2 regions of the Thermanaerosceptrum fracticalcis genome follow, and region 1 is predicted to be linked to the other one. Evidence: predicted binding sites of a transcription regulator. Region 1 holds the regulator's gene; the other holds the start of a gene.
The links. The regulator HrcA, encoded in region 1, represses chaperone genes, less so after heat shock. The targets are predictions, from matches to a motif close to TGTTAGCACTCNNNNNNNNNGAGTGCTAACA.

Region 1 (7,406 bases):
GTCCTGTTTCCTTCAGCATTAGGGATGACAACAGCTTCTCCACCTTCCATAAATGCTACACAGGAGTTAGTAGTACCTAAGTCAATGCCTATCACTTTGCTCATGCTTTTCTTCCTCCTTTAAAGTTACATGTTTTTTGCAACTTTAACCATAGTTGGTCTGATTACTTTATCTTTAAAACGATAGCCTTTGCGCAGTTCTTCCACAATTAAATTGTCCTCCTGGCCCTCTTCGACAGGTACCTGCATAATGGCTTCATGGAGCAGGGGATCAAAAAGCCGGCCTAAAGCCTCGATAGGCTGTAAGCCTTCCCGCTGGAGCACATCCATGAGCTGCCGGTAAATCATATTGACGCCTGCCATCAGACCCTGTTTGTCTTCCACCTGTTGTTCCATAGAACCCAGGGCTCGTTCCAGGTTGTCAAGGACAGGCAGGAGATTTATCACCACACCTTGCGAAGCATATTGGAACCACTCTTCTTTTTCCTTATTGGTACGCTTGCGGTAGTTGTCAAAGTCCGCATGCAGCCTGAGAATTCTCTCCTTTAATTCTTCCACCTCTGCGTTTTTTTGGGCCAGCTGCATTTCTAATTCATTACCCGGTTTTTCCTCAGATTCCATCCCCATGTTTTCTTCATCGGGATTCATGTTCATCTCTTCCGCCGGTTCCCTTTCGGTGCCGGCTGTTTCCTGAGGATTCGGCCTGTCTTTTTCCATCACTTGTCACCACCTAGACAAAATCTTCGCCTTTCACATCATTGTGCGGCTTTGTTTCTTTCTTTTTGATAATTGTATCAATGCGTAGAATAGCTTCCGCTACCTCCCCCGCAGCCTTAAGGGCATGCTTTTTAACCAGGGCAGGGTCAAATACACCGAGTTGGCCCATGTCCTTTACTTCCCCGGTATCACAGTCGATACCTAAAGAGTCAAGACCGCTTTCGGCCTGGGCTGCCATAACATCTCCCAGTTTCTCCAGGGGATTAAAACCGGCATTGAGGACTATTTGCGAGAAAGGCTTCTTGAGGGCCGCAATCACACAATCCAGACCATAGGCTGCCATGCCCCGGACATCTTTACGGGCCTCCTCGATGTGCCGGGCGATGGCCAGTTCTATAGACCCTCCTCCCGGGACAATACCGCCTCTGACTGCAGCCTGTATGGCGGAAGCGGCATCTTTGGCGATACGTTCCCGCTCGCCCACAACCTCTTCTGTGGAAGCACCTACGAGGATAGTCGCCTCGGCTTTACCTGCACCCCCCAGCAGGCGCACATGCTCTAATTTTTCATCCAGGAAGGCCTCCCGGGCACTGCCGGTATATTTTTCCAGCTCAGCTAATTCTTTTTTTAAACCGGTTCTTTTTAACAGCCTGGCTCCGGTATGTTCGCCGGCCCGGCGCAGTTCTCGATTGGAAACCCGCTGCAGCACCATGACCTGATGGTCGGTCAGAAACTCTTCCGCAGCAGCATCTACTCCCCGGTCAACCAGGATCAGGTTAACACCGGCTTCTATAATTTTTTTGATGTTGTTCCTGAATTCTTCCTGCAGGGCCAGATAACGCGTAAAACCGGCCTCCGTAGCCAGGGCTTCATCCTCAACCTCCTCAGGTTCCAGGGCATCATCAATAACCAGGACCTTTACAGGCCCCAGTTTCTTTGGCATTTCCGAATTCATGGGCTCTTTGTTGATGATCACCCCGGGTACCACCTGGTTCTCCGCACCTTCCTCAGCGCGGATGATTTCCGCCAATTTAAAGGAAGGATCGCGAAGCTTTTCCTGGCCCATCAAAATGGCAGCCTGCACCACCAGTTCGGCAATATCTTCGTTCTCCCGGCCTGCCACCAGGGCTACCTGCTTCAATAGAGGGTCCCGGATGTCCTTTATCTGGATGGTCTTAGCCTCCAGGACAGAGAGGGCTTTCTTGACCCCAATACGTAACCCCTCGATGACTTTGGCCACAGGTACGCCCTTTAAAACCTGGGCCACACCCTCGCTGACCAGAGCCCCCGCCATAATGGTAGCCGTGGTGGTGCCGTCGCCGATTTCCTCCTGCTGAGCCTTGGCGATCTTAATGAGCATCCTGGCCGCCGGGTGATTGACATCCATCATATCCAGGATCGTTACACCGTCATTGGTAATGACCACATCACCAAACTGGTCTACCAGCATGGTATCCAGGCCTTTGGGTCCAATGGTCCCTTCTACGGCCTGGGCAATGGCCCTGATGGCATTGGCATTGGTCATCAGGGCCGCCAGTCTTTCATCCACCTCAGAGTTCTGCGTGACTTGTTGTTTTACACTCATTCAGGGAACCTCCGGTAATGCTTATAGCCTTGTAATGGCTTTGGATAAGGCTTCTGTTATATATTCCAGAATACTCACAGCTTTAGAATATTCCATACGGGTAGGCCCTAATACTCCTAAAGTGCCGATCACCCGCCCGTTCAGGTGGTAAGTGGCTGTAATCAGGCTGCAGTTTTTCATGCTCTGATGGATATTCTCCGAGCCGATCTTTACCGTAATCCCGGCCTCCGGGGCAGGATGCAATACCTCTTTTATAGCCGCTTCCTGCTCCAGGAGTTCCAGGAGCCCTTTTACCTTTTCAATGTCTTTAAATTCGGGCTGGTTCAGGATGTTTAAGGTTCCTCCCAGGTAAACTTTATTCTCCTCTTCCAGGCTAATGGCGTTTTCTACCAGCTCAATCACACTGTTCAGCAGTTTTTTCTGGTAGAGCAGTTCATGATAGATGGTTTGCAGGATGGTAGGACGCCATTGTTCAACGGAGAGACCATACAGCCGTTCATTGAGCACCCGGGAAATGGCGGTGAAGTCTTCATGATTTAAGCCTCCGGGAACGTCAATTACCTTATGTTCCACGTGGCCGTTATCAAGCACCATCACCACCACAGCCTTACTGTCATCAATAGGTAAGATCTGCAGGTGCCGCAGGGCATTCCTGCCCAGGGCAGGAGCCAGGACAAGGGCCGTGTAATTAGTCAGTTGGGATAACAGTTTGCTGGAAACCTGAATCAGCGCCTCCGTTTCCCGGATTCTCACCATCATGGCCTTGCTGATCATGTCTTTGATATCTCTATCCAAAGGCTCTTTTTCCATCAGGCAGTCCACATAATACCTGTAACCTGACTGGGAAGGTATCCTTCCGGCAGAAGTATGGGGCTGTTCAATCAAACCCAATTCTTCCAGGTCGGCCATTTCATTTCTTACGGTAGCCGGGCTTACACCCAGGTTATATTTACGGGAAATAGTACGAGAGCCAACAGGTTCCGCGGTAGCAATGTAATCCAGGATGATAGCCTGTAAAACTTTTTGTTTTCTTTCATCCATTTTCATGCTGTACCACCCCCTTGTTAGCACTCCCCTCTATCGAGTGCTAAAGTTTTCTATTTTAACATACCACTTGCCTTTTTTTTTGTCAACGCCGGCTTGTCTCCATTGTCGCACTGCGCCGTGGGCATCGACATCTGCCTACCGATATCTGACAACCGATAGTTGGCCAGTTGGCCACGAAGCAGTTACTATTTATTAGTTCCTAGCTTCTAGTGATTTTCAGTCGGACTTCGGAAGTCGGAAAATCGTATTTAAGGTAGAAATTCCTGAAAAACCTCATTGGCAAGATACAAACCCTGCCGGGTTAAAGCCACATGAGTTGCGGTATTCACCAGGTATCCCCGTTTAACCAATTTATCGAGTGTGTTTCCGAAACACTCTTCCATTGTTATATGATGCCTGGCTAAAAAGCGTTCCTTTTCCACACCCTTTAAGAGCCTTAATCCTAGAAACATAGTCTCGCTTCTTTTCATCTCCTCCGTAATTACTTCCTCTTCCGCTCTGAGCTTTTTACCGGAATGAACCGCCCCCACATACTCTTGAAGGGCAGAATGGTTTCTATAACGTATCCCCTGAAGATACCCCGATGCACCTGCACCCAGGCCCATATATTCTTCATTACGCCAGTAAACCTGGTTATGGGCGCTTTCTTTCCCGGGTAAAGCAAAATTACTTATTTCGTAGTGATGATAACCGGCACCGGTCAGAAAATGAATGGCCTCCTCGTACATGGCTAAGGCCAGTTCATTATCAAACTCCTGTATTTCTCCGCGCCGGAGCATGGTATAAAAAGGGGTTCCTTCTTCCACATGGAGCTGGTACAGGGAAATATGTTCCGGTCTTAATGCTGTCACCTTGCGCAGGTTCTCTTGCCACCCCGCCAGTGATTGCCCTGGCAGGCCGTACATCAGATCCAGATTAATATTAGCAAATCCTGCTTCCCTGGCCAGACTGTAAGTATTATACACTTCTTGCGGGGTGTGTATACGCCCCAGCCTTTTTAAATCATCTTCTAAAAAGCTCTGTACCCCCAGGGAAAGGCGGTTACACCCACTCTCCAGGAGGGCCAGGATTTTTTCCTTATTTATAGTGCCGGGGTTACCCTCTACGGTACACTCCATATTATCCCCAAAAGTAAAAGAGGCGTGTAAAAAGGAAAAGAGAAGGCTTAGCTGCCTGCCGGACAAACAGGTAGGCGTTCCTCCTCCGATATAAAGACTTTTAAACTTTTCTTCAGGAAACAAGCTCCCATAATATTTAGCTTCTTTACACAAGGCCTGCAGGTAGGTCTCCTTCTCTCCTTCCCCCCTGCCGGGATAAGAGGTGAAATCACAATACCGGCATTTGACTTCACAGAAAGGGATGTGTACATAAAGAGCGCGTTCCATCTGCCCACCTACTTATCATCAAGGCTTAAGACGGCCATGAAGGCTTCCTGGGGAATTTCCACGCTGCCCACCTGCTTCATACGCCGCTTACCTTCTTTTTGCTTTTCCAGGAGTTTGCGTTTACGGGTAATATCCCCGCCATAACACTTATCAAGCACGTTTTTACGCATAGCTTTAATGGTTTCCCTGGCGATGATCTTATTACCAATGGCAGCCTGGATAGGCACTTCAAACATCTGCCGGGGAATAATTTCCCGCAGTTTCTCCGTAAGGGCCCGCCCCCGGGTGTAAGCCCGGTCACGGTGCACGATAAAGGAGAGGGCGTCGACAATTTCCCCGTTTACCAGGACATCCAGTTTGACCAGGTCCGACTCCTTATAGCCGGTTACTTCATAATCCAGAGAGGCATAGCCCCGGGTACGGGACTTCAACTGGTCAAAGAAATCATAAACGATTTCACTTAAAGGCAGGTCATACTTCAGCATGACCCGGCTAGCCGAGAGATAATCCATAGTCAGGAAGGTTCCCCTCTTCTCCTGGGCCAGTTCCATGACCGGACCTACATAATCGGTCGGCACCATAATGGTGGCCGTGACATAGGGTTCGGAGATGGATTCGATTTGCTGGACAGGCGGCAGTTTCGTGGGATTATCAATTTCGATTAACTCGCCGTTGGTTTTAAGAATCCTGTAGATAACACTGGGGGCTGTGGTTAAGAGGTTTAAGTTATATTCCCGCTCCAGCCGTTCCTGGATAATTTCCATATGCAGAAGACCTAAGAAACCACAGCGAAAACCAAAACCTAAAGCGACTGATGTTTCCGGTTCATATATTAAGGAAGCATCATTGAGCTTTAACTTTTCCAGGGCATCACGAAGGTTTTCGTAATCACCGGTATCAATAGGATAGAGGCCGCAGAAAACCATGGGTGTTACCTTGCGGTAGCCCGGCAATGGTTCTGCAGCCGGCTTTTCCCCATCGGTGATGGTGTCACCCACCCTGGTGTCTTTCACGTTTTTGATACTGGCCGCCATAAAGCCCACAGTACCGGTAGTCAATTCATCCACCATGCGCATGGCCGGCGTAAAGACACCAACCTCCGTCACTTCGAACTCTTTCCCTGTAGACATCATTTTGATCTTCATACCCTTTTTGATGGAGCCATCCACAACCCGTAAATAGGAAATAGCTCCCTTATAGGGATCGAAGTGGGAATCGAAAATCAGGGCCTTTAAAGGAGCCTGGGGATTGCCTTGGGGAGGTGGAACCTTTTGGATTACCGCCTCTAATATTTCAGGTATGCCGATTCCCTCTTTGGCCGAGGCCAGGATGGCTTCGCTGCAGTCAAGACCGATGATTTCTTCGATTTCCTTTTTTACCCGTTCCGGTTCGGCACTGGGCAAATCTATCTTATTAATGACCGGGATGATTTCCAGGTCATGTTCCAGGGCCAAATACACGTTGGCCAGGGTCTGGGCCTCAATACCCTGGGCCGCATCCACCACCAGGATAGCCCCTTCGCAGGCGGCCAAACTGCGGGAGACTTCGTAAGTAAAGTCCACATGGCCCGGAGTATCAATGAGGTTTAAGAGGTATTCCTTGCCATCAGAACCCACATATTTCATGCGTACGGCCTGGAGTTTTATGGTAATGCCCCTTTCCCGCTCCAGCTCCATCTGGTCCAGTACCTGATCCGTCATTTCCCGGGCGCTAAGAGCACCTGTATATTCTAAGAGCCGGTCAGCCAGGGTCGACTTGCCATGGTCAATATGGGCGATGATACAAAAATTGCGTATATGCTCCTGACTCATGTTTCCTCCTTACAGTTAGTTACTAGTTACTAGTTATTAGTTACTAGTGGGAAAGTTCGCTTCGCAAAAAGATACTCAAAATATTATAGCAATTATCCTATAGGGTAGCAACTAGCGCCGCTTCTGGAAACGCCTGAGGAATAAGGATTTGGCCAGTTCTCCTTCTTCCATTTTGAGAAGCAGTACCAGGACAGCAAAGACAAGGACACCAACACTGACCCCACCCCCCACCTGCAGCAGCTGGCCAAATTTAGTAGTTGTCCCTACTAACATTTCGATAAACCGGGCCGTTAAATAGGCAATCAAACCCATAACCAGGGAGACAAGCAGAGTCTTGGTAAAAGACGCCAGGATTCTTTTTCCGTCAATGCCCCCGATTTTTTGTCTTAAGATCAGGAGGAGTCCTAAAAGGTTAACGATTCCCGCTATGGAATAAGCCAGGGCCAGCCCGCCGTGGCCCAGGGGTTTTATCAAGAGAAAGTTCAAAGCAATATTCACCAGAATAGTGCCAATTCCTACGGTAACGGGCGTCCTGGTATCCTGAAGGGAGTAAAATACCCTGTTTAAGAGCTGGATGGCAGAATAAGCAAACAAGCCGATGCTGTAAAACAAGAGGGCATAGGCTGTAGCCCGGGTATCCTCTACGGTAAACTTTCCTTGCTGAAAGAGAAGGCGCACCACAGGAGTCTTCAGGGCAATTAACCCCACGGCAGCGGGCAAAGTGACAAAGATAATGGTGCGGACACCTAAAGACATGGTTTTTTTGAATTCTTCTTTCTCTCCCCGGGCGGCGTGTCCGGTTAAAGTAGGAAAGACGGCTACAGCAATGGCGATGGCGAAAATACCTATGGGCAGCTGCATA
Region 2 (7,406 bases), 480 kb from region 1:
TTAGGTATATTTTGTTTTTATCATATTCTTTTTGCTTTCCTAAAGTCAAGGCTTAATTTAGAAAAAACTATGTTAAAAGAGCCTCGTTGTGTCATAAGAACCGTCCCCTTGGCTCGTTGCGACACGGGGACGGTTCTTACTGTCGCACATTGTTGAAAATAAAAAAGAAGCCTCTCAAAAGTTCGGCGAACTAATGAGAGGCATATAATATCTGCTTTATGTGGGCAAAATGTGGTCATACGGGATATAGGAAGAAAGAAACCCTTGATATACAAGGGTTTCTTGTTAGTTTTTACATCATGCCGCCCATTCCGCCCATGCCGGGAGGCATACCCATGCCGCCTTTATTTTCCTCAGGTTTGTCGGCCACTAAGCACTCAGTAGTTAAGAGCATAGCAGCGATGGAAGCGGCATTCTGCAGAGCGGAACGAGTAACTTTGGCAGGGTCAACGATACCGGCAGCGATCATGTCTTCATAAACACCGGTCAGCGCGTTGAAACCAATGCCTTTACCCGATGCTTTTACCTTTTCTACAACAACGGAACCTTCTACGCCGGCGTTGTAAGCAATCTGCTTCACTGGCTCTTCTAAAGCCTTCTTGATGATCTTAATACCTGTCATTTCATCGGCAATATCAGAGGTTATATTTTCAAGAGCAGGAAGAACTTGAATGAGAGCAGTTCCACCACCGGCTACAATACCTTCCTCTACAGCAGCCCGGGTAGCAGCCAGAGCATCTTCGATGCGGTGCTTCTTCTCTTTCAGTTCGGTTTCGGTAGCAGCACCAACCTGGATAATGGCTACACCGCCGGAGAGCTTAGCCAAGCGCTCTTGTAATTTTTCTCTGTCAAATTCGGAAGTAGTCTCTTCCAACTGCTTACGAATCTGAGCTACACGAGCATCGATAGCTTGTTTGGAACCACGGCCTTCTACAATTGTTGTTTCTTCTTTGCTGATCTTAACTGTAGCGGCCTGACCTAACATGTTAAGGGAAGTGTTATCAAGCTTAAGACCAAGCTCCTCGCTGATAACCTGACCACCGGTCAGGATAGCAATGTCTTCTAACATAGCCTTACGACGATCACCAAAGCCAGGAGCCTTAACGGCTACGCAGGTAAAGGTGCCGCGCAGTTTGTTGACAACAAGGGTAGCCAGAGCTTCACCTTCAACATCTTCAGCAATAATGAGGAGCTGTTTGCCAGACTGGACTACTTTTTCTAAAACAGGTAAAATCTCTTGGATGGAGGAAATCTTCTTATCAGTAATGAGAATATAAGGATCTTTGAGGACGGCTTCCATTTTATCGGTATCAGTAATCATATAAGGAGAAATGTAGCCGCGGTCAAACTGCATACCTTCTACCACTTCTAGGGTAGTACCCATGCTCTGGGACTCCTCAACAGTGATAACACCGTCATTACCAACGGTCTCCATAGCCTCGGCAATCAGATCACCGATTTCTTTATCGGCGGCAGAAATAGAGGCAACCTGGGCAATAGCAGCTTTAGACTCGATGGGTTTAGCAACGGCCTTGATTTCGTTGACTGCAGCAGCCACGGCCTTTTCAATACCCTTTTTCAGGATCATGGGGTTGGCGCCGGCAGCAACGTTCTTCAAACCTTCACGAATGATGGCCTGGGCTAAAACAGTAGCTGTGGTGGTACCGTCACCGGCCACATCGTTAGTTTTAGTAGCAACTTCTTTAACCAGCTGGGCACCCATATTTTCAAAAGGATCTTCTAATTCGATTTCCCTGGCAATAGTAACACCGTCATTGGTGATGGTGGGAGAACCAAATTTTTTATCAAGTACTACATTCCGACCTTTTGGTCCTAAAGTAATCTTAACAGCTTCTGCTAATTGGTTAACGCCTTTCTCTAAGGCTTTTCTGGCCTCTTCACCGAAAATAATTTGTTTGGCCATTTTTTTCCCTCCTTAAAAAATTAATAATATGTGCTCTGCGAAATGTTTAAGTAAATTAGATGATGGCTAAGATATCTCTTTCGTTAAGGATCATGACTTCCTGCCCGTCAATCTTGATTTCAGTACCGGCATATTTGGAGAAGATAACTTTGTCGCCTACTTTAACTTCGAGAGGTACCTTTTGGCCATTTTCTAAGGTCTTACCGGTACCAACAGCTAAAACCTCACCTTGCTGCGGCTTCTCCTTGGCAGTGTCAGGCAGGACGATGCCACTCTTAGTTTTTTCTTCTTGAGCTAAGGTTTTAATGACTACTCTGTCGCCGAGAGGCTTAATGTTCATATAAAAACCTCCTTTAATATTAGTTGATATATTGTTAGCACTCAACGTTATCGAGTGCTAATACCCATAAATAATAATAGTAAAGGCCTGATGAGATAGCAACATCGATATAGGGCAAATAATCGCTATTATCAGCCTTTTTCTTTTTGTTAAGCAGTTTTGCTCCTTATTTCTACTTCACACATTTGCTACATTTTGGTTTGTTTGGCCTGGTCTTTGCTGGAACATTAAACCAACAGTAAATATGTTTCCAGTAATTACTGGTTTTTATACATTGCAATAGGTAAAATTTTCTCGTAATGTATTAATATGAATCGATTTAGTGAGAACAAAAACAGTAAGGAGAGAAATGATTTGGATAAAAAAACTTTACGCAAAACCTTACTAAAAAGAAGAGAGTCTCTATCCTGGCTGGAAGTCCAGGGTAAGAGTCACGAAATCACCCAGCGTGTGCTCTTTTTGCCTGAATATAAAAAAGCTGAAACCATCCTTATTTATCTTGCCTATAACAAGGAACTGGACACCTCAGCCATTATGCAAACAGCCTGGCAGCAAAAAAAGAAAATAGTGGTACCTGTCTGCCAGCCCCGGGACAGGAGCCTGCTTCTCTCCGAACTGCTGGATTTTAACGAGTTAGCCCCGGGTACCTGGGGGATTCTTGAACCAAAGGCTGAATTCCTACGCCCTGTCCCCGTCCAGAATATTGATTTACTGATCATACCGTGTGTGGCTTTTGATCGCGAAGGTTACCGGCTGGGCTATGGCGGCGGTTACTTTGACCGCTTCCTGCCCGCCATAAGATCAGACTGCACGAAAGTAGGTCTGGCCTATGATTTTCAATTGCTGGATGAACTCCCCCGTGAACCACACGATACAGCAGTGGATATTATTATAACAGAAAGCAGAACATATTACGTAAAAAAGGAGAGTCCATGACTCTCCTTTTTTAATAAAAATAAGAAAGTATAACTTTCTTATTTTAGGGGTGTTAGGGAACGCAGTCCCCTAAATTAGATAAGGAGGGTAACAGCGGAGCGTCAAAGGGAACGCATGAGTTCCCTTTGAAAGAACAAAAGCACAACATTTTAATTTGAGTGTACGTGCGTGCTTTTGTTCTGTACCTATAATAGTTGAGCAGTTCGCAGGATTTTTACCAATTCTTCCTTTTCCTGTGGGTTCAGCGATAGTAACGGCAACCTCACCGCCCCGCCTTTAAACCCTAACATGTCCATGGCCAGTTTCAAACCGGCAATGCCGTAAGTGCCCGTAACAGCGTTATTAACCGGAATGAGACGGCACTGTAAATCCCTCAATTCATCAAACTTACCCTCCTGGTATAACTGGTACATCCGGACACACTCCCGGGGACAACAGTTAGCCAGGGCCATAATCCCGCCTTTAGCCCCCATGGCTAAGCCTGGGTAGAGCACATTGGCCGTGCCCACCAGCACATTGAAATCGGGACCGGTCATGTTTACGTGGAGGGCAAGCTGGGTTACGTCACCTGCGCTATCTTTAATACCGATGATATTGGGATGTTGCGAAAGTATGCCCACTAAATCCGGCGTGATAGTGACTCCCGTAAACTTGGGAACACTGTATAACATAATAGGAATATCAGAATTGTCAGCCACCGTTAGGAAATGTTTCTTTAAAACTTCTTTCGTCATCCTATCCTTATAGTAGTTGGGGGTGAGAATAAGGGCAGCATCTGCACCCAGCCGGGCACATTCATTGGTGAGCTCAATGGTCTCCCTGGTGCTTTCACAGCCGGAACCTACGATAACCAGCTTATCCTGGGCAGCCGCCTCTACCCCCGCCTTTACCAGGTCCAGTTTTTCTTGTTTGTCCAGGTAAGCGTATTCACCATTAGAACCAAAAATAACATAGCCCGCCAAACCGGTTTCATTGTATTTGGCGATATTTTCCTGAAATGCTGCAAAATCCACATCTCCGTCAGCTGTAAAAGGGGTGACCACAGGGGGAAAGGCCCCGGTTATTGGCTTTTTAGTCATATCAATCCTCCTCTTGTCTTTTCATATTTTTATCGTCTTTTCCACAACTTCTAAGTGCTCCTTCATAAGCTGCCTCGCTTATTCGCTATTACCTTCTATGATAGCCGCACTGCTTTATTCCCAATTTATCACAAAAAACACTATTGGAGAATATTTCTGTTCAAAAAAAGAGTAAGCTAACCGGAAATCCGGCGGCTTACTCTTTATGATTAATTATTCCTTTACCTTTACAATCATTTCTACTTCTACAGTGGCATCCAGGGGAAGCTCATTGACCCCGACGGCGCTGCGGGCGTGGAATCCTTTTTCGCCCATCACGGCACCTAATAATTCAGACGCTCCGTTAACAACCTTGGGCTGCATGTTAAATCCGGGGGCACTGTTAACAAAGCCAACAACTTTTACGACCTGCTCGATTTTATCCAGATCACCGATTAAGCCTTTAATGACACTGAGGCAATTTAAGGCGCATACTTTAGCTGCTTCATAACCCTGTTCCAGAGTCATTTCTGCCCCTACTTTACCCTTAAACTTTAATTCACCGTTGACTAAAGGAATTTGCCCGGAAGTGTAGATATATTCTCCCGTTTTTACTGCAGGGACATAAGCAGCTACCGGTTTTGGCGCCTCAGGAATACTGAGACCCATTTCTGCTAATTTTTTTTCTACCATAGACATAAACTTTCACCTCATTTTTAGTTGTTAGTTGCTAGTTGGTAGTGACCGGTGACCAGTGATCGATGACCAGAAAAATATTATTAAAAAACCGGACTCTGGACACTGGACTCTGGTCACTAATTCGGATGTCGGATATCAGAAGCGAAACTATTTGGCGGCATTTTCTTGGGCGCTTTGCACTAATTTTTTGGCATAAACGCCGGTCAAGCCTAATTTCTCAACCCTGGCTTTGATGGCATTTACATCTGTTGTGTAAAGCCCTAATTGTTTCATCCGTTCGAAATAAACGGAACCGGAGAAGGTATATTTAAACTTGAGACCTTCTTCTGTTTTCATTTGCTTGCCCACATAATCGATGGCATCACCGATAGCCAGTTCAGTGGGAAGAGTTAACAATTCCATACCCAGGGCAAAACGTACAGCGTTATGGCCTGCTAATGTACCGGTAACGATAGCTTCCGTATGTCCTACCAGGAGGCCGGCTTTTTCCCCGCCGCAGAAAAGATTCTCTACACCTGCTACTTGCAAAGCATTAGTACGCGGAGACATGGCCAGGTAACGCATGGAGTTCCCCATACCTCCGGCATATGGATCTTCAAAACGGGCGTTTTCAAAGCCCGGAATCTGCCGCAGCATTTCTAGGGGATAATAGGGAGTCATTAACTTGGCATGGCCGGTATCCAGGAGAATAACGTTCTCGGCAAATTCCTTCAGGGCGTACTGCTGGCAGGCCTTGCTTTCCAGAGCTCCTTTCTTCTGTAATTCCGCAGGAATGGGTACGATTTTTACCCCTGTGCGGTTTAATTCCTCTACAATTTCATGGGATAAGGATTCCTTATGCAGCTTGCAGGAACCGCTCATAGCCCCAAATGAACCGTCGGCTTTTTTACCGATAATCTCCTGTACCCCCGCCTTACCGGCCACACTGACCCGGGGACCGAAGGAAGGACAGCGCAGGATACACATTGCGCAGCCGTTGCCGTACTTGGTGCAGTTTCCTTGAGGTCCGGCAGTACCGGTAGCATCTATGAAAACATCACCTTCCACCAGACCTACTCCTTCGGCCGTAACACCGACAATACGGTCTCCCTCTTTTTTCACATCGGTAAAGCGGGCCTGGAAATGAATTTCTACGCCTGCCTGTAAGAGCTTGGCTTTAACGGCAGGTTCTATTTTTGCTACGTCATAAAGGGTAGCGTGTTTATGACCGGGAAACTCCATATTCTTATGACGGGCTGTTTCATCGACGGCATCAAAAAGTTCAGGAGCTCCCAAAGCGATGTTTTCTTCAGTTGCTGTGAAGCGGCCGTTGTTGCGCATAATGCCGCCCACAAGTCCTGTGCCCAGGAGCATGTCTGTTCTTTCCAGGAGGGTTACCTGGGCCCCTGCTTTTCTTGCTGCTAAAGCTGCGGCACTGCCAGCCCAACCTCCACCGATAACTACTACTTTAACCATAATTCTATTCCTCCTCTTTCTTAGTAATGATAATCTTTTCTTCCAAAGCCAGTCCTAATTCTACCCCAGTCTTTCTCTCAGCTGCCTTAATCACAATATTTAGATGATTAGGCATATGGGTTTCATCAAATCCCGCAATTGTTCCTAAAACACTGTTCCCTATTCTGACTTCATCCCCTGCTACCACTACCGTCCCCGAGGTAACCTCAAAGAACCCCCAGTAAGCGATACGGTTCACTTCCTGACCGGGTCCTGCCTGTTCCTCATCGGTGACGATTAGTTCATGAATTTCTCCAGTGCAGAGGGCCCGGGAAATGGGTGTTATGAGTTGAAGCTTGCGGTTTTCCATTTTACCGTCTAGAACAACCACCAGTTCCCCATGGCAAGGTCTTTTCTTGGCATAAGGATTGCGGGAAAATAAGCCTGCTTTATACGGGTCAATCATCTTTACACCCCCCTCCTCATCAATGATGAGCAGTTTTTGATGGTAGTATTATTCGCCAAAAAAAAGCAAATTCCTTCTCGTATCTGAGAATATTTCTCAATTTTTTTGGCGAAATCCACTTTATTAAACTAGAACTGCCCGACAACCAGTTCTTTCCACGAGATCTTGATAGTTTCTCCCGCGCAAATCCCTTCCCCGATCATCAAAGGCCAAACCCGGCAGTACCAGAAGATCAGGCTTCTCTTGATCCTGTACATAATCTTCTATAACCTTCAGGAAATCTTCTACTAATAAGAGCCCGGCGGATTTGATGGTCCCCCCAAAAGTCCTGTTGGGAACAGGAACAATAGTAATATCTATTCCCGGCCTCATGGTTTTATGTAAAGCTTCCCGGAGCAGGGGCTCACCCCATTCTGAAGCCAGAACCAGTACTTTCTCCGCCTTTTTTGTAAGATTCAAAATCTCAGTAGCCAAACTTAAAGGTAAATCATAGTCCATCACCAGACCACTTTTCTCTCCCGGACATACTTCCAGTATAATTATATGCTC

Region 2: a site for HrcA is predicted at 2,297-2,327, ahead of groES (co-chaperone GroES). Genes of this name have one in related genera too.

What each region holds. Positions count from the first base shown of each region.
Region 1 is NZ_CP045798.1:1,421,209-1,428,614, forward strand. It holds gene dnaK (molecular chaperone DnaK) at 1-104, opposite strand, end outside; gene grpE (nucleotide exchange factor GrpE) at 126-716, opposite strand; gene BR63_RS07465 (TCP-1/cpn60 chaperonin family protein) at 730-2,301, opposite strand; gene hrcA (heat-inducible transcriptional repressor HrcA) at 2,323-3,348, opposite strand; gene hemW (radical SAM family heme chaperone HemW) at 3,597-4,733, opposite strand; gene lepA (translation elongation factor 4) at 4,742-6,544, opposite strand; gene murJ (murein biosynthesis integral membrane protein MurJ) at 6,656-7,406, opposite strand, start outside.
Region 2 is NZ_CP045798.1:1,901,563-1,908,968, forward strand. It holds gene groL (chaperonin GroEL) at 293-1,924, opposite strand; gene groES (co-chaperone GroES) at 1,980-2,264, opposite strand; gene BR63_RS09800 (5-formyltetrahydrofolate cyclo-ligase) at 2,619-3,200, shown strand; gene dapA (4-hydroxy-tetrahydrodipicolinate synthase) at 3,386-4,279, opposite strand; gene BR63_RS09810 (RidA family protein) at 4,493-4,951, opposite strand; gene BR63_RS09815 (FAD-dependent oxidoreductase) at 5,105-6,412, opposite strand; gene BR63_RS09820 (DUF6917 domain-containing protein) at 6,417-6,857, opposite strand; gene BR63_RS09825 (radical SAM protein) at 6,981-7,406, opposite strand, start outside.